DNA from 4 places in the Pseudarthrobacter sp. J1763 genome. Region 2 is predicted to be linked to each of the others. Evidence: riboswitches for the same ligand, from Rfam matches in the RefSeq annotation. Region 2 holds a riboswitch; each other region holds the start of a gene.

Region 1 (4,423 bases), on a different contig from region 2:
CGTTTTCGGAGACAAAGCGCATACCTTCGGAAGACTTTTGCTGACGCTTGCCGAGGTCCAGTTTGCTCTGTGCATCGGTAAGTTCCTGGGCGCTGGCTTTAGCTTGAGCCACGCCGTCGTTGTATTGCTTTTCAGCGGCCTCTAACTGTGCGGCGGCTGCAGCGGCCTGAGCTGCGGGGATTTGGACACCAGCTGCTTGAGCCTGGGCGGCTTGGGCCTTGCCTGCATCTATCTGCGCTTTGGCGGCGTCGAGTTGTTTCTGACCGGCGGCTAGCTGGGCCTTGCCGTCGTCGATCTTCTTCTGGTTGGCTTCCAAGGTGGCGAGGGCGCCATCCAGCTGAGCTTGGGTGGTGAAGGGGTCTACCGAGCTTTCCACCACGTCAACGCTGGAGAGGTCCTTGAGCGCTGCGGAGATGGCAGTTTTTTGCGCATCAGTAATTGCCGCACCATTGCTGCCTTCAAACACCACGGGGGCGCTGCCGCCAGCGGACTTGGGCAGCTCTTGTTTCAACTCATCGAGGACCCGCTGTGTTTCGGTTCCCGGGATCTTGAAGTTGTTGGATGTGGTGCCGTGGAAAGCGACGGCGGAACCACCGACGGCGACCAGGAGGGCCAGCCAAAAGGTGACCACCCACCGGCGGTGCTGGTAGGAGAATTTTCCGAGCCGGTAAAGCAAAAGAGCCATGGGAAGACCGTTCTAGGACGTGGGTTGAGGCGGAAAGTTAGTGGGCAAAACCGTCGCGCAACAGCGAGATGGATTCCACGAGAAGTTGGCGTAGTTCAGCGAGTGATTCGGGGGTGTTGTCTTTGCCGCCGTGGCGTTCCAGCCAGATTTCCATGGCGGCTTTTCCGCACGCGATCACCGCGCCAACCATGGCGCGTACGTAGAGCTGATCAGTGTCCGGGCCTAATCGTTGCAAGGTGGCTTCGGTGAGCCGGGCGGTGGCGTTGTCCCAGGCTTCGAGCTGAAAACGGGACATTTGAGCTTGCCCTATGGTCAACGAACACACCTCGGCCATGGGGCCAAGATGGCCCGGATCTGCCAGTGCGGACACGGCCGCGATGGCTGAGTCCAAGAGCGATTCATCCGCAGGTCGGTCATAAAAACTCGCAATTGCGACGTCGAGGAAACCCTCGGTGGTCGCGGCGAGGGCGGCTTCGGGGCTGGGGAAGTAGTTGAAGAACGTGCGGCGTGAAATGCCGGCTTCTTCGGCGAGCTGGTCTGCGGTGAACTGGCCGAGGCCATGGTTGCGTAGCAGTAACAGCGCAGCCTGAATGATGGCCTGCCGAGTGGCGAGTTTGTTTTGTTCGCGCCGGGAGTGCAGTTCTGGAGCGGTGAGTGTCACTCGCTCAGCTTAGAGCCTTAAGTGCACGCAGTGCAAAATTGCCCGGAGTGTAAGGATTTTAGAAAGTTTCAGGCCTCCACCTGCGTCCGCGCGCCCCTACGGGTGTAAAGTTGACCACGCCCATCAGGGCAGATTTATACGACAGGGGAGCGCCGCCGTCGGACCTTAACGGGTCAGCTGTGTGGGTGCTGAGAGTGCGGATGACCGCAGACCCTCGAACCTGATCCGGTTAGTACCGGCGATAGGGAGTCGAGTTCTCGAAGTGTGCCGGGGCCGCAAGACGCCGGGGCGCTTTCCCCTCCTGTTTCCTCAGGAGGAAGACATGACAACGCAAGTAGCTGCTCAGCAACGTAAAAGCTGGCGCGTAGTAGACATTGTGGTTGCGGCACTGATTGCCGTAGCCGGTGGCGTTATTTTCTGGGCTTGGTCCCAAGGCGCCAACCTTATTTCCCCCGCAACCGTGGCGTACCCGCCGCTGTCCGGACTCTATGCCGGTGGCTGGATGATTCCGGCAGTATTGGGCATGCTGATCATCCGCAAGCCCGGTGCCGCACTCTTTTGTGAGGCTGTGGCATCCATGGGCGAGTTGCTGATGGGTTCCCAGTATGGGGTTACGGTGCTGATCTCCGGCATTCTGCAGGGTTTGGGCGCCGAGTTAGTGTTCGCTGCGCTGAAGTACCGCAACTTTAATCTCACCGCTTCCCTGCTGGCCGGTGCAGGCGCTGGTTTGTTCTGTGGCCTCAATGACTGCTTCCTCCCGTGGGGTTGGAACATTGCCTATTCCGGTGCGGACAAGCTCGTCTACATCGTCTTCACCACCATCTCCGGAGCCATCATCGCCGGTGCGTTGTCATGGATCGCCACGCGCGGCTTGGCCACCACCGGCGTATTGAGCTCCTTTGCCTCGCGCCGTGCTGACAAGGAGCCGGCGTTCTCCTGATGGCCTCATCAGCTGCGGCTTTCCGGCCGGCAAGCGTCCGGGCGCAGGGCTGGGGGTGGCGGCATGCTGGCCGCTCCACCCCGGCCGTCCGCGGGCTAGATTTGGATATTCGGCCCGGCGAACGGGTACTACTTTTGGGCCCGTCCGGTGCCGGAAAGTCCACGGTTTTACATGCCCTCGCCGGCGTTTTGGGAGATAACGACGCCGGGGCCGCGCCTCACGCCGCTACCGCACCTAGGGCGGTAAGCGACACTGAGGAATCCGAGCAACAGGGCACCTTGCTGCTGGACGGCTTGGATCCGCGGGCGGCCCGCGGCCGGGCAGGGTTAGTTCAGCAAGACCCGGAAAGCCAAGTGGTGTTGAGCCGCATTGGTGACGATGTGGCGTTCGGTGCGGAGAACCTGGCCGTGCCCCGCGAGGAAATCTGGCCACGGGTGCGCGAGGCGCTGGCCGACGTCGGACTTTCTCACTTGCCTTTGTGGCACTCCACGGCGGAACTGTCCGGTGGTCAGAAACAGCGCCTCGCGTTGGCGGGCGTATTGGCGATGCGCCCTGGGATCATTTTGTTGGACGAGCCCACCGCAAATCTGGACCCGGCCGGTGTGCTGGAAGTCCGCGATGCCGTGGAACGCTGTGTGGAGAAAACTGGTGCCACACTACTGGTGGTTGAGCACCGGGTCTCCGTATGGAAAGACCTCGTGGACAGGATTGTGGTGCTGGGCCCGGACGGTGTGCTTTCGGACGGACATCCGGGCGCGGTGCTGACCCACAATGAGGACCTGCTCAAAGCGGCCGGGGTGTGGGTGCCGGGCTGGGTGCCCGAAGTTCGGGGACGCAACGCCACGGTTATGGCCGAAGATCTTGGAAACAAGCCGCTACTGAGCGCAATGGACCTCGCTGTGTCCCGCACAAAAGCCACACGCCGCGGATTTAGACGAATCCCAGCCGTCCCGGTTCTCAATGGTGTTAATACTGTCCTGAAGCATGGCGAAGCCCTGAGTGTTACCGGGCCAAACGGTGCCGGAAAATCCACTTTTGCCCTGACCTTGGCCGGGCTGCTGGCTCCCGTCTCTGGCCAGGTCAATGCTGGCGAGCCACTGGCTCGCGGCGCGGGAACTGACCCCTACCGATGGAAGCCCAAGGAACTGATCGAGCGGATTGGCACGGTATTTCAGGAACCCGAGCATCAATTTGTGACAGGAAAAGTGATCGACGAACTGCACTTTGGGCCTGCGCAATTGGGCCGCGGTGACGAGCGCGTTGAAGAGCTTATGGCCCGCTTGCGGTTGGAAAAACTTGCCGACGCCAACCCGTATACCCTTTCCGGCGGTGAAAAACGGCGACTCTCCGTTGCCACAGTGCTGGCCGCGCACCCCGATGTATTGGTCTTGGATGAGCCAACCTTCGGGCAGGACGCCAATACATGGGCCGAACTTGCGTCCTTGCTCACCGAGCTCCTGGACGCCGGGACCGCCGTTGTCGCAGTCACGCACGACGCCGAATTCACTCACGTTTTGGGTGGGGCTCAGTTGAAACTGAGTCCGGAAGCGCACTCGGAAGCGCACTCGGAAAGGGAAGCGCAGGCATGAGCGCCACGGTACCTTTGCCGCATAACGACACCCAAACCCCCGGTGGGGCGCTGCTGAGCCGGGCCAATCCGCTGGCCAAATTCGCCGCCGTCGTAATCATTACCTTGGCGCTGGTGCTGTCCATTGACTGGCTGTCAGCCTCCGTGGCTCTCGCAGCTGAATTGCTGATACTGCCGCTGGCCGGGCTGAGTGCTCGGCAATTGTTCCAGCGAGGCTGGCCACTACTCTTGGCGGCGATCCTGGGCGGTTGGTCTACGGCGCTGCTGGCGCCGGAACACGGGAGAATGCTGTTCGACGTCGGCATCTGGTCCATGAGCGAAGGCTCACTGACCTTGGGGCTGGCGTTTATGTTGCGCGGTTTGGCTGTTGCGTTGCCAGCCGTGCTGTTGATGGCTTGCACGGATCCCACAGACTTGGCGGATTCGCTGGCTCAGCAGGCCAAGTTGCCACACCGTTTTGTGCTGGGGACATTGGCTGCGCTGCGGCTCGTGGGGATCATGGTCCAGGAATGGCAGACCATTGGGATGGCGCGGCGCGCCCGGGGCGTA
Region 2 (4,423 bases):
GAGGACTCAAAATCGCAGCCTCAATGGTGTCTATGGAGACACGTTCAAGTTTGGACGCCAACTGGTCTGAAGCCGTCATAATCTCAGGCAATTGCGCCAAAGACTCCCTTGCCCAGGCAGGGACTTCTTGGCCGTTACTCAAAGCCTCACAAATAACAAGACTCCAACGGTCAACGAGGCGGCGCAACGGTGCAGTGGTGTGCGCGTACGGAGCCCCAATGGCTGCCTGAACCGTTTCTTGCGGAACGTCCCCGTCAAAGGGGGTGTAGCCGGCTCCGCGGAACAAAACGCCGGCCGAATGCAAAATGGCCAAGTGCTTGGGGTTGCTTGGATCAAGGGTGCGCAGATATTCACCATAGGAGATCGAGGAGTCCCATTTTTGACCCAATGCAGCAGTCTGCAAGGTAAATGCTTTCAGAGATTTTTCATCGGGAGCAGGCATGGTCCGCAGAATGCCCACCTTCCCCTTGAGCATAATGTCAGCGGCCGCCATTCCGGTGAGCAATGAAATTTGTGCGTTCCAATCCTCAACGGGTAGTTGCGGGGCTGCCACAATCCGGTAGGTTATGCCGGAACCACCGGGGACTTGTTCGATCTCCTGCTCGGGGATGTTCAGGCTCGCACCGCCGCGCTTGCGTTCTAGTTCAATGCGTTTGAGGCCGATCTCTTTGAGCAGCTGAAGACTCTCTGAGGCGGTGCCGTTGTCGATCTGCTCTTGAACACCTTGATAGTTAAGTTTGGCTCGGCTGCGGACTTGAGCACGGCGGACGACGGCGGAGGTCAGCTCGGCATTGGCGTCGAGTTCGAATTCCCACACATAGGCAGCTCGAAGCTGATCTGGCAGCAGGCTGCCAGCGTCTTCGGAAATAATCTCTGGGTGCAGAGGGATGCGGCCGTCCGGAGCGTAAAAAGTCTGACCACGACGGCGAGTCTCAGCATCCAGTTCGCCGCCTGGGTTCACAAAAGACGGCACGTCAGCAATCGCGTAGAGAACTTTGTAGCCGTCGCCGGCCCGTTCCAAATACATGGCTTGGTCAAGGTCAGTTGAGCTGGGTGGATCTATCGTCACAAATTCAAAGGCCGTGAGGTCAAGGCTTGGAAGCTGATGCTTAGCCACAGCAGCTTCTGCGTCTTGGACGGCCACTGGAGGATATTCCAAGGGCAGTTTGAGCTCAGTTTTTAGGGCACTCAGTGCACCTGCCAATTGGCTCTGCGGGTCAAGGGCGCGTGGGGCTATCCGTTGATGAAACACGAAATTCAGGCTAGCGGGAAAAGCCACCTTAGTGGCGGAAATAGCGTCAAATTCTTCGTCACGATTGCCGCAGCTCCGTCCGCTCCACCGATTCTTGGCCCGTCTGAGCAAGAAATCTAGCTGTTGGCCACGTCGTCTTGGCTGGGTAACGCTTCAAGCAACTTGAGGGCCGCTTCAGCAGGATCGCTAGCCTCGGTAATGGCGCGAACCACCACCACACGCTGGGCCCCAGCTTCCACCACTTGGCCGATGTTGCTCAGGTCAATCCCGCCGATTGCGAACCAAGGGATCTGAATGGGGCCATCGATTTTGGCTGCTGCTTGAGCCGCATATTCCACCAATTCCAGCCCGACGGCGGCCCGGCCGGGTTTGGTGGGAGTCGCCCACAGTGGGCCTACACAGAAGTAGTCCAAACCTTTACGGCCCGGGGCTGCAGCAATGGCGGCGTCCACTTGGGCTGGGGAGTGAGTGGACATACCTATCACCGTTTTTTTGCCCAGCACTTTTCGAGCAAAGTCGAAGGGGAGATCATCCTGCCCAATGTGGAACACCGGAGCTTGTGCAAGGCTCGCCACGTCGGCGCGATCGTTGACGGCCCACAACCGTCCGTGCCGTGTAGCGGCTGCCTCAAGAACTTTGAGTGCTTCCAGCTCCGTGGCCACATCAATGTTCTTGTCCCGCAGCTGGATGATGTCAACGCCACCGGAAAATGCGGCGTCAACAAAGTCGGCAAAATCTCCGCGTTCGGTGCGCGCATCGGTGCACAGGTAGAGACGGGCAGCATGGTGGACGTGTTGGCTCATAAGAACCAGCGTAGTTCCTTTAGACTGGGCGAGTACTGCGGGAGCTTGAACACGGTGTTGTTCACGGCTGAGAGGGCTTTAGTGCCGACCGTTATACCTGATCCGGATAGTGCCGGCGTAGGGAAGGAATGAAGATGGCCGTAGAGGCTGACGTTGCCGTCATTGGCGCGGGCATTGTGGGGATGGCTATCGCATACCAAGCCCTCACGTCTGGCCGTTCGGTGGTGCTGATTGATCCAGCACCCGGAACCGGCGCCACCCACGCTGCAGCAGGGATGCTGGCACCAGTGAGTGAGCTCCATTATCAAGAGCAGCAACTCCTTGAACTCACTCTCGAATCGGCCCGATTGTGGCCAGAGTTTGCACGTCCGTTTGCTCCGAACGCCGGTTACCAGAACACAGAAACACTGCTATTGGGTGTGGACGCGGCCGATCGTCGGGCCCTAGCGGACCTGTACGCGGAACAACTTCGTCAAGGACTCAACGTACAACCACTAACGGTGTCACGGGCCCGCAGTGCGGAGCCGCTATTGGCCCCAGGGCTGTCGGCCGCTTACACCATTCCCCAAGACCACCAAGTGGATCCACGGCGAATTCACGCAGCACTTTTAGAGACCTTTATTAACGACGGCGGCATTCACCTGAGCGAGCGCGCGCTCGGCTTGGTGTGGAGTGATGCCAGGGTCGCGGGAGTGGACCTTGGAGATGGCCGCACGGTCAGGTCACAAGAAGTGGTAGTTGCTAATGGAACTTACGCAGAAGAGTTGCAAGGGCTTCCACCCGGTCTTCGGCTGCCCCTGCGGAAAGTGTACGGGGATATTCTTCGCCTCCGGGTGCCTTCAAAATTGCGTCCGCTGCTGACCGCCACTGTGCGCGGAAGCGTCCATGGTGTTCCCGTTTACATTGTGCCTCGAGAGGACGGGACGGTAGTTATTGGTGCCACCTCCCGTGAGGACAATAGCTCCGGTGTTTCTGCCGGAGGCGTTTACCAACTGCTCCGCGACGCCCAATCGTTGGTTCCGGCCGTGGCTGAGCTCGAACTTTTCGAGTCCACTTCAAGGCCACGTCCAGGTACTCCAGACAACGCCCCGCTCCTGGGGCGAGTTGCCGCATCCACACTGCACTGTGACAACTCAAGCTCTGACAACTCAAGCTCTGACAACTCAAGCTCCGGCCACTCAAGCTCTGGCCACTCAAGTTCGGATCCAAGGAGCCAGCTCAATCCCAAAAGCCAGGACATTCCGGGGTTGATTGTGGCCACCGGGTTCTTCCGCCACGGCGTTCTCCTTGCGCCTGTTGCAGCCCAGATTTGCCGCCAACTTATGGACAGAATAGCGGACGTACGGTGGGCGCCTTTTAGACCGGACAGATTTTCCCTACCCACAACTCACAGCAAGGACCGGGAGCATTCGTGACCACGCTCAATATTTCACTCAACGGGGAGCCACACAGCCTTAGCGCTGGAGCCACCGTTGCAGACCTTGTCCAAGCCGTCACGGGCAGAACGATCAATGAACAAGGACAAGCCGTTGACGGCCGCAGGCTGGGTATTGCTGTTGCCCGCAACGCAGCGGTGGTGCCACGAAGCCAATGGCGCGGAACAACGCTTTGTTCGGAAGACGACGTCGAACTCGTTACAGCAGTACAGGGAGGCTGAAATGTCCAAGGACCAACTTCACATCGACGGCGTGGCACTGAATTCGCGGCTTATTATGGGCACTGGAGGTGCGCCAAGCCTGGACGGTTTGGGGGCGGCGCTGGTGGCTTCCGGGACTGAACTCACCACCGTGGCCATGCGCCGCTATTCACCTGCCACGGCAGGCTCGCTCTTCGAACTGCTGCAAAGCCACGGGATCCGCGTTCTGCCCAACACGGCTGGTTGCTACACCGCTCGCGACGCTGTTTTGACAGCTGAACTGGCACGAGAAGCCCTAGAGACCAACTGGGTGAAGCTTGAGGTTATAGCCGACGAGCAAACCCTGCTCCCGGATGCCGTGGAGCTAGTTCAAGCGACCGAACAACTCGTGGCAAGTGGGTTCCAAGTGTTCGCTTACACCAACGACGATCCGGTTCTGGCGTTGCGTCTGGAAAACTTAGGCGCTGCCGCCGTCATGCCACTCGGTGCTCCGATTGGGACAGGCTTGGGCATCCTCAACCCGCACAACATCGAACTGATCGTTGCCCGCGCCAACGTCCCGGTAGTGCTCGACGCCGGAATCGGCACGGCCTCGGACGCGGCCCTTGCCATGGAGCTAGGCTGCGACGCAGTGCTGTTGGCAACTGCAGTGACCCGGGCTCAAGACCCCGTGATGATGGGCGAGGCCTTTCGCCACGCGGTGGTAGCAGGGCGTCTTGCCCGGCTCGCAGG
Region 3 (4,423 bases), on a different contig from region 2:
CTCATAGTCGGAGATGTTGGGGATGCGGACGGCCCCGACGTAGGAGGCAACCAAGGCCGCACCGTTGCTGGCAGCTTCGAGGGCTTTTGCGTGTTTGAGTGCTGCGTCGTGAGTGGCTACAAATACTTCAGTGAAGCTGGTGATTTCCGGCACGATTACCTCGCTGTAGTGCTGCTCAATGGGACTAGGCCTCCGCTTTCACGGTGCCAGCTTCAGCCTAGCCCAGCGTGCCTCAAGATTTAGCGCACCGCAACGCGGATTTGGTTCTTCCACGGGTCTTCGAAGCGAAGTTCGGCACCGGTGTGGTGTGAGGCGTAGCCGGCAACCTTGAGCCGATCTGCGAGCGCACCGAGGTCATCGCTGGCGGGAACTTCGATGAGAACTTCGCCCAGGCCCAGGGTGTCCTTGCGGGGACCGGCACCTCGGCTGTTCCAGACGTTCATGGCCATGTGGTGGTGGTATCCGCCGGCGGATACGAAGAGTGCTTGGCCGTGCCAACCTGCGGTTCGTTCAAAGCCAAGGGTTTTGACGTAGAACTGTTCGGCTTTGGCAACGTCTCCCACTTGGAGGTGGACGTGGCCCACGCCTGCGTCTGCTTGGCGTTGGTTCTCGAGGGATGCTTCGCTGAGGTGATCGTTGAGGTACTGCTGCGGCGGCAGGGCGACATTGTCCATCACCACGTTCGCTCCGTCCCATTTCCAGGACTCGCGGGGCTTGTCGAAGTAGAGCTCAATTCCGTTGCCTTCCGGGTCAGTGAAGTAGAAGGCTTCGCTGACCAGGTGATCGGCGCTGCCTACAAAAGCTTGCGGCTCAAAGTTGGCTGCGGTGGCTACGGTTGCGGCGAGCGAGGGCTGGTCTTTGAACAGGATTGCCGTGTGGAACAAGCCGGCTTCGCCGCGGGAGGGCAGTTGGAGTCCAGCTGCCGGGGCGAGGTGAACTACCGGGGTGGCGCCGCGGCCCAGGTACAGTCCGCCGTCTTGTTCGGCCACAACGTCTAAGCCCAAGGCCGTCTGGTAGTACTTGGACATCATTTTGAGGTCGCCGACCTTGAGCATCACCGTGCCCATATTCAGCTCGGCGGGCAAAAGGTCTTGGGTGTTTGCACCAGTGGACACGGTATCTCCTGACGTGGATCGCAACGGCTCTCGTTGTGGGTTCACTCTATTAAATTACTTGAAGCTTCAATTTATTCCAAGTGGATGGCGATTCCTTGTGGTAGCTTCGTCTACGACCACACGGGTGCCCATGCATGGGCTGAGATCAGGCTGACGCAGCTTGCGACCGTTGAACCTGTCCGGGTAATGCCGGCGAAGGAAGTGAGCAACACCTTGAGCACCACAAATTCACAGCACAGCTCTACCCAAAACGAGTCACCAACGCCCGTAATGAGCCTCGCGTCCCACTCTTTGGCATATATTTCCGACGCCGAAAGTGGCATCCGTGTCCCCGTCACCGAAGTGGCTTTGGACCCGTCCCCCAACGGCGCGGCCAACCCGCCGCTTCAGCTGTACCGAACAGCCGGGCCAGGAAGTGACCCGGTACTGGGCTTGGAACCGTTCCGGGCTCCGTGGATCTCCGAGCGCCAAGACACCGAGGCCTACACCGGGCGGGGCAGGAACCTGCTCGACGACGGCAAGTCGGCTCTGCGGCGCGGCGCCGCCTCCGCAGAGTGGAAGGGAACCCGGCCCGTGCCGCGTCGGGCAGTTGCCGGGCGCACCGTCACACAAATGCACTATGCGCGCCAGGGACTTGTAACCCCGGAGATGAAGTTTGTGGCGCTGCGGGAAAACTGCGAAGTGGAATTGGTCCGCAGCGAAGTAGCAGCTGGCCGAGCCATCATTCCTAACAACATCAACCATCCCGAGTCCGAGCCGATGATCATTGGCAAAGCGTTTTTGGTCAAGATCAACGCCAACATTGGCAACTCTGCGGTGACCAGTTCCATTGCCGAAGAGGTGGACAAACTTCAGTGGGCCACCCGCTGGGGTGCTGACACGGTGATGGATTTGTCCACCGGCGATGACATTCACACCACGCGCGAGTGGCTCATCCGCAACTCCCCCGTTCCCATTGGCACCGTGCCGATCTATCAGGCCCTGGAAAAAGTCAACGGCGAGGCAAACAAGCTCACGTGGGAAATTTTCCGGGACACGGTGATTGAGCAGTGCGAGCAAGGTGTGGACTACATGACCATTCACGCCGGTGTGCTGCTTCGCTACGTACCGCTGACCGCAAACCGCGTCACCGGGATCGTTTCGCGCGGCGGCTCGATTATGGCCGGTTGGTGCCTGGCACATCACCAAGAGAACTTTTTGTACACCCACTTTGACGAGTTGTGTGAGATCTTCGCCCAGTACGACGTGGCCTTTTCGCTCGGCGATGGTTTACGGCCAGGCGCGACGGCGGATGCCAACGATGCAGCACAGTTCGCCGAGCTGGACACTCTCGCAGAATTGACCCAACGCGCCTGGGAGTTCGACGTCCAGGTTATGGTGGAAGGGCCTGGCCACGTGCCGTTCCACTTGGTGCGGGAGAACGTGGAACGCCAGCAAGAGCTGTGCAAGGGTGCCCCGTTCTACACACTCGGCCCCCTTGTGACGGACATTGCGCCAGGTTATGACCACATCACCTCGGCCATCGGCGCCACCGAGATTGCCCGGTACGGTACCGCGATGCTCTGCTATGTCACCCCCAAGGAACACCTGGGTCTGCCTAATAAGGACGACGTTAAGACGGGTGTGATTACGTACAAGATTGCAGCTCACGCAGCGGACTTGGCTAAGGGCCACCCCGGCGCGAATGAACGTGACGACGCCCTGTCTAAGGCGCGCTTCGAATTCAGGTGGCGCGATCAGTTTGCCCTGTCGCTGGACCCCGAAACTGCAGAGTCTTTCCACGACGAGACGCTGCCAGCCGAACCGGCCAAGACCGCGCACTTCTGCTCCATGTGTGGGCCTAAGTTTTGCTCCATGCGAATCAGCCAAGACATCCGGGACACCTACGGTTCGGCCGATTCCCAGGCAGCGATTGCTCAAGCGCAGGAAGGCATGCGAGAGAAGAGCGCCGAATTTATGGCTTCCGGTGCCAAGGTCTACTTGCCGGAGCTGGAACTGCCGGCTCAAAACTAGAACGGATGGCCGCCGCTGTAACCGATTAGGGCGGAGCTCGGCGCCAAATGGCGCCGAGTCTGAGCCCTAGCGAGGAGACTGTTTCCGCAGGAAGGACTTCAGTAGCCCGGCGGCTTCTACGCTGTCCTGCGGGCGGTGAGCACCCGGCGTCGTACGGTGAACGGCGCCGGTGCCCACCAAATACTGGGCCACTTCCTCAAATACTGGTTCCCAACCGCCGGTGATCACCAGAGTGGGGACGCCGGGGACAATGTGAACCGGCGCCTCCCAGGGGCGGAGCTCATCCTTGGAATGGGCCGAAAGGTATGCGGCAGTGGCTGGCAGTTCGGCGGTGAGCGAGAGGCATGCCGGTTCAAAAAGCGCCAGGGATGAAACAAGTTCCGGGTGCTCGAGGGCCACGTACATGGCGTCGGCAGCACCCTCGGCGTGGGCCACGAGATGGCCGCCGTCTTCAAGGGCGCTCGCTACCGCGGCCTTGCGCTGCTCCCAGGAATAATCACTCGGGGCAGCTTTGAGGAACAATGCATCAAAATCAAGGGACAGGCCATGCTGGCGGGGCCAAGCTTGCGCGCCGGAAGGCCCAGTACCAGGGACGAAAACTACGCGCGACTTTTGCATTACTCCACCCTAGAACACTGCTCTGACATTGGGCCGAAGGCACAGAAATGGCCCCGTCCATCAAGTGAACGGGGCCATCTAGATGCTGGAAAACCCAGTGACTATTTGCCGAGGAACTTATCGAATCCCTTGGGCAGATTCAGTGCCGAGGGGTCAAAGTCGGCGCCGGGCTGGCCGAATGATGCACCGCTCGGTGCGGCCTTTGCAGCGTTGGCACGCTTGGCCTCGGCATCGCGGAGTTCCTGCGCAGCCTTGGCCGGGTTACCGGAGCGAGCCTTCTTCTTCGGTGCGTTCTTGCCGTTTTTACGCGCCGTGCCGCCACCGGGGCCACCCATGCCGGGAATGCCAGGCATTCCGCCACCGGCTGCCATCTTCTTCATCATCTTCTGAGCCTGCGAGAAACGCTCCAACAGGCCGTTGACCTCGGAAACGTGAACACCGGAACCGCGAGCAATACGTGCGCGACGGGACCCGTTGATGATCTTCGGAGCCACACGCTCGTGAGGAGTCATGGAGCGAACAATTGCCTCAACACGATCAATCTCGCGCTCGTCAAAGTTTTCGAGCTGCTGACGCATCCCTGCAGCTCCGGGCATCATCATTAGCATCTTCTTCATGGATCCCATGTTGCGGATCTGCTGCATCTGAGCCAGGAAGTCATCAAGGGTGAAGTCTTC
Region 4 (4,423 bases), on a different contig from region 2:
CTGCTCCGTCCAGGGCAACTTGCCTGGCCTCTGCCGCGGCCAGGAGTGCCTTGGACGGCACGCAGCCGGTGTTCACGCACGTGCCGCCGACGGTGGAGCGCTCGATCATCAGGACGCGTTTGCCCAGGTTGGTCGCCCGGATCGCGGCCGCGAATGCTCCGCCGCCCGATCCGATGACGGCCAGATCAAAATCAGGTGTTGGTTCAGACATGGAATCCTCCAAAGTCGTACAGCAGCGACGTCCCGAAATACCCGTAACAGTGCCTCGTATATGGTTCTGCCCCAGTCTGCACCTTCCACCGAGGGGGAAGGTCAAGAGGCTGACTCCGCTCTCCCGGCCCGGGGCGCCACCCGCGGGTTCCTACCCCCTGTTGACCTTCCACTAAACTGGAAGGTCAAGGAGGAACCCCCCGGGGACGAGAGGTGCATGATGCTTATCGGCGAAACTGCCGCAGCCGCGGGCATGACGGCCAAGACCCTGCGGTTCTACGAGGACCGCGGCCTATTGCCGGCCGCCGACAGGGCACCGAACGGATACCGCGACTACGCCCAGGAAACAGTCAGCCGGCTGGAATTCATCCGCCGCGGCCGCACGGCCGGACTGACCCTTGCCCAGATCGGTGACATCCTCTCCGTCCGGGACATCGGCCAGGCCCCCTGCGTACACGTCCGGGATCTGCTGGCCAAACAGCTCCGCGACCTCGACGCCCGGATCGCAGAACTCACGGCACTGCGTGCAACCGTTGCCGAATTTCATGACGCCGCGGCCGCCGGGGACCCTGCAGCCTGCGACCCCGAACGCATCTGCAGCTACCTCTAAACCCGACCAGATCCCGACGCTCCTCCTGTGTGACTGCTAGTTCGGATTGGCGGTTTTTTCGCAGCTCGGTTTGGCGGTTTTAGCTAATTCCTATGACGAGGGTTGATGTCAGTTTCAGAAGTCGACTGCACGGAATAGCAGAAGGCGTCTGCACCATTCCCGGGTGCTGTGCGTTGGCCGGGCTGGCGGTTGACCGAGGAGCGCGTCAGCCCCGGCAGCTGCGAACAGGAGGCCTCAGCTGCCGGAGATATGTCATATCCCCATCGCTGGGAGGGCCTGCTTCCGAGGATGGAGGCCCTCCGGGGAACACCAGTCATCATCCAACCGGAACGGGCACGCCGGGGTGCTAGGGTTTTTTCATCCACACGGGTGCCCTAATGCAGGGGCTGAGATCGGGCTGATGCAGCCTGCGACCGTTGAACCTGTCCGGGTCATGCCGGCGAAGGAAGTAGGAAACCACTGATGAACGCCATGAATTCACATTCGCTCGCGTACGCCCGCGACCCGGAACACGGCATTAGCGTCCCTGTCACGGAGATCGCCTTGGAGGACTCTCCGAACGGGGTGAAGAATCCACCGTTCACGGTGTACCGGACGGCCGGGCCCGGCAGCGATCCGGTAATCGGCCTGGAGCCGTTCCGGTCCGAATGGATAGAATCCCGGGGCGACACCGAGCCCTACGGCGGACGGGAACGGAACCTGCTCGATGACGGCAAGTCCGCCGTGCGCCGGGGTGCCGCGTCCGCGGAATGGAAGGGCGCGCAGCCGGTGCCCCGCCGCGCCCTCAACGGCAAGACGGTCACCCAGATGCACTACGCCCGCCAGGGCGTGATCACGCAGGAGATGCGGTTCGTGGCAGTGCGGGAGAACTGCGACGTTGAACTGGTCCGCAGTGAGGTGGCGGCGGGCCGGGCCATCATTCCGAACAACATTAACCACCCTGAATCCGAGCCGATGATCATCGGCAAGGCGTTCCTGGTGAAGATCAACGCCAACATCGGCAACTCGGCCGTGACCAGCTCCATTGCCGAGGAAGTGGACAAACTGCAGTGGGCCGCCCAGTGGGGCGCAGACACGGTGATGGACCTCTCCACCGGCGATGACATCCACACCACCCGTGAATGGATCATCCGCAACTCCCCCGTCCCGATCGGCACGGTCCCGATCTATCAGGCGCTGGAGAAGGTCAACGGCGAGGCCAATGACCTGACCTGGGAGATCTACCGGGACACCGTGATCGAGCAGTGCGAGCAGGGCGTGGACTACATGACCGTCCACGCCGGCGTGCTGCTGCGCTACGTGCCGCTGACCGCAAACCGGGTGACCGGGATCGTCTCCCGCGGAGGGTCCATCATGGCCGGTTGGTGCCTGGCCCATCACCAGGAGAACTTCCTCTACACCCACTTCGATGAACTGTGCGAAATCTTCGCCAAGTACGACGTCGCCTTTTCCCTGGGCGACGGCCTGCGGCCGGGGGCGACCGCGGATGCCAACGACGCCGCACAGTTTGCCGAACTAGACACCCTGGCGGAGCTGACCAAGCGCGCCTGGAAGTACGACGTGCAGGTCATGGTCGAAGGCCCGGGCCACATCCCCTTCCACCTGGTCCGGGAAAACGTCGAACGCCAGCAGGAACTCTGCGACGGCGCCCCGTTCTATACCCTCGGCCCACTGGTGACCGACATTGCCCCCGGCTACGACCACATCACCTCGGCCATCGGCGCCACGGAGATCGCCCGCTACGGCACCGCGATGCTCTGCTACGTCACGCCCAAAGAACACCTCGGGTTGCCGAACAAAGATGACGTCAAAACCGGCGTGATCACCTACAAGATCGCCGCCCACGCCGCGGACCTCGCCAAAGGCCACCCGGGCGCCCACGAACGCGACGACGCCCTGTCCAAGGCACGGTTCGAGTTCCGCTGGCGCGATCAGTTCGCCCTTTCCCTGGACCCGGAAACGGCCGAATCCTTCCACGACGAGACCCTGCCCGCCGAACCGGCCAAGACCGCGCACTTCTGCTCCATGTGCGGTCCCAAGTTCTGTTCCATGCGGCTCTCCCAGGACATCCGCGACCAGTTCGGAGGCATGTCCGAACAGGAAGCCATCGCAGGAATGGAGGCCAAGTCCACCGAATTCCTCGAATCCGGCGGGAAGGTCTACCTGCCCGAACCGGTTCTGCCCAGGAGCTAGGAGCGGGTCCGGCCAGGGCCGGTCCTTCGTGGCCGGTCCTGGCCGGACCTGAACACCGCCGACTAAGAGGCCTGTTCGAAAGGGCCGTTGAAGCCCTCACCGCCGGGACCGGCCCCATCCAGCAACGACTGGCCGACGCGTACGTCTGGCTGACCGCCGACCGGACCCGGCCGCGCTCAATCCGCGTCCGCTTAATCGTGATGCTCCTCTACCTCACCTCACCCCCCAATCTCAAGCCTGCCTCGATCGTTCGACGTTCTCAGAAACGAATGATTTCAAGAACGCCTTGAATCGAGAAAGGCGGCGCTTGCCGTGAGGCGCCGGAACTGTGACTGTCGGTTCGGAATGGCGGCTTTTTCACAGCTCGGTTTGGCGGTTTTAACGTTCCGTTCGAGGATCGGCTTACGGACATTTATGCCCAAACAGCGATCACAGAACTCCGCTACTTAGCGATCAAATCCTTAGGCGCGGAGCTCCGGATGCGGAATCGTCTCAAAGTGGCTGTTATTGCCGCGGTCTGTTTCAGACAGCGAATGGACCGGACAGCGGGGACAGTTGCCTCATCGGCTCCGTCCGGCGGGTTTTGGGTGCACGTAACTACGGGTTCAGGTTTTCGGGATTGAGTACTGCAGCCTGGCCGTCGGTGAAGAATCCGTCGCCGGTTGCGTTGTGTCCCTGCTGGGCGTCCACGACGTGCACCAGGTGGGGCTGTGCCACTTTCAGTGATTGCAGGATGTATGCCCTCTCCACGTCGATATTCGGGTCGATGTGGTGGGTTGGCAATCCGGATTTCGTTCCTATCCCGATGCCGCGGTCGAAGCTGGCTGTGGCGACCCACACGGGTTGGCCGCCGATGGTGAAATTGGTTCTCCAGATCCTTGTGTGGTGCCGCTGTACCAGGGTGTTGGCGTCGGTGGGTTTTTCGAATGCCACTGTCTCCGGCCTGGCATCCAGATAGGACGGCGTGACCGGAGCGGTGAGGTACTGCTCGTTGCGTACTGCGACGAGGATGGAACGCAGGGTGTTGCCCAGGGTCGAGGGGTCGGCTTTGTACCATCCGGCCCTCTTGAACAGTTCCTCGATCTGCTGCTGGCTGCCGAGGTAGATGAAGTTGATCGGTTCCATTCTGGCCCCGGTCAACGTTTCGCTGTAGATGGGCAACTGCCGGATGGCGGCCGCGTCCAACGCAGGCAACGCCTGGGCTGTCTCCTGACGTTCAAGGACGGTCAGGGGCGTGAGCTCGGCGCCGAATATCCCGGCGAACAGCAAGGGAGCGGCAACGGCGATTAGCAGCGGCTGTTTGACCGCGGCGCTGAGTTTCACCGGTTGGACCAGGTGGAACCGGTCGTTGATCTCCAACGGTGTGATGATGCCGGCGAGAAGAAACAAACCCAGGCCGAGACTGCCCAG

What was found. A riboswitch is a leader RNA that binds a small molecule or an ion and turns the genes downstream of it on or off. The one in region 2 is predicted to bind thiamine pyrophosphate.
Region 1: it holds a riboswitch for thiamine pyrophosphate, as region 2 does, so the genes downstream of both, ACQQCD_RS08255 (ECF transporter S component) here and thiO (glycine oxidase ThiO) in region 2, are expected to answer to the same signal.
Region 3: it holds a riboswitch for thiamine pyrophosphate, as region 2 does, so the genes downstream of both, thiC (phosphomethylpyrimidine synthase ThiC) here and thiO (glycine oxidase ThiO) in region 2, are expected to answer to the same signal.
Region 4: it holds a riboswitch for thiamine pyrophosphate, as region 2 does, so the genes downstream of both, thiC (phosphomethylpyrimidine synthase ThiC) here and thiO (glycine oxidase ThiO) in region 2, are expected to answer to the same signal.

The regions. Positions count from the first base shown of each region.
Region 1 is NZ_JBNPEN010000006.1:154,362-158,784, reverse strand. Features, by position in the region: gene ACQQCD_RS08265 (MMPL family transporter) at 1-685, opposite strand, end outside; gene ACQQCD_RS08260 (TetR family transcriptional regulator) at 723-1,346, opposite strand; TPP riboswitch at 1,480-1,611, shown strand; gene ACQQCD_RS08255 (ECF transporter S component) at 1,669-2,286, shown strand; gene ACQQCD_RS08250 (ABC transporter ATP-binding protein) at 2,286-3,875, shown strand; gene ACQQCD_RS08245 (energy-coupling factor transporter transmembrane component T family protein) at 3,872-4,423, shown strand, end outside.
Region 2 is NZ_JBNPEN010000001.1:200,628-205,050, forward strand. Features, by position in the region: gene ACQQCD_RS01025 (RNB domain-containing ribonuclease) at 1-1,252, opposite strand, end outside; gene thiE (thiamine phosphate synthase) at 1,369-2,055, opposite strand; TPP riboswitch at 2,083-2,196, shown strand; gene thiO (glycine oxidase ThiO) at 2,184-3,470, shown strand; gene thiS (sulfur carrier protein ThiS) at 3,467-3,712, shown strand; gene ACQQCD_RS01045 (thiazole synthase) at 3,714-4,423, shown strand, end outside.
Region 3 is NZ_JBNPEN010000008.1:30,858-35,280, reverse strand. Features, by position in the region: gene ACQQCD_RS09575 (hypothetical protein) at 1-153, opposite strand, end outside; gene ACQQCD_RS09570 (VOC family protein) at 240-1,067, opposite strand; TPP riboswitch at 1,226-1,333, shown strand; gene thiC (phosphomethylpyrimidine synthase ThiC) at 1,386-3,128, shown strand; gene ACQQCD_RS09560 (alpha/beta fold hydrolase) at 3,195-3,746, opposite strand; gene ffh (signal recognition particle protein) at 3,848-4,423, opposite strand, start outside.
Region 4 is NZ_JBNPEN010000021.1:14,130-18,552, reverse strand. Features, by position in the region: gene merA (mercury(II) reductase) at 1-211, opposite strand, end outside; gene ACQQCD_RS13635 (heavy metal-responsive transcriptional regulator) at 431-820, shown strand; TPP riboswitch at 1,176-1,285, shown strand; gene thiC (phosphomethylpyrimidine synthase ThiC) at 1,283-3,013, shown strand; gene ACQQCD_RS13625 (LssY C-terminal domain-containing protein) at 3,611-4,423, opposite strand, start outside.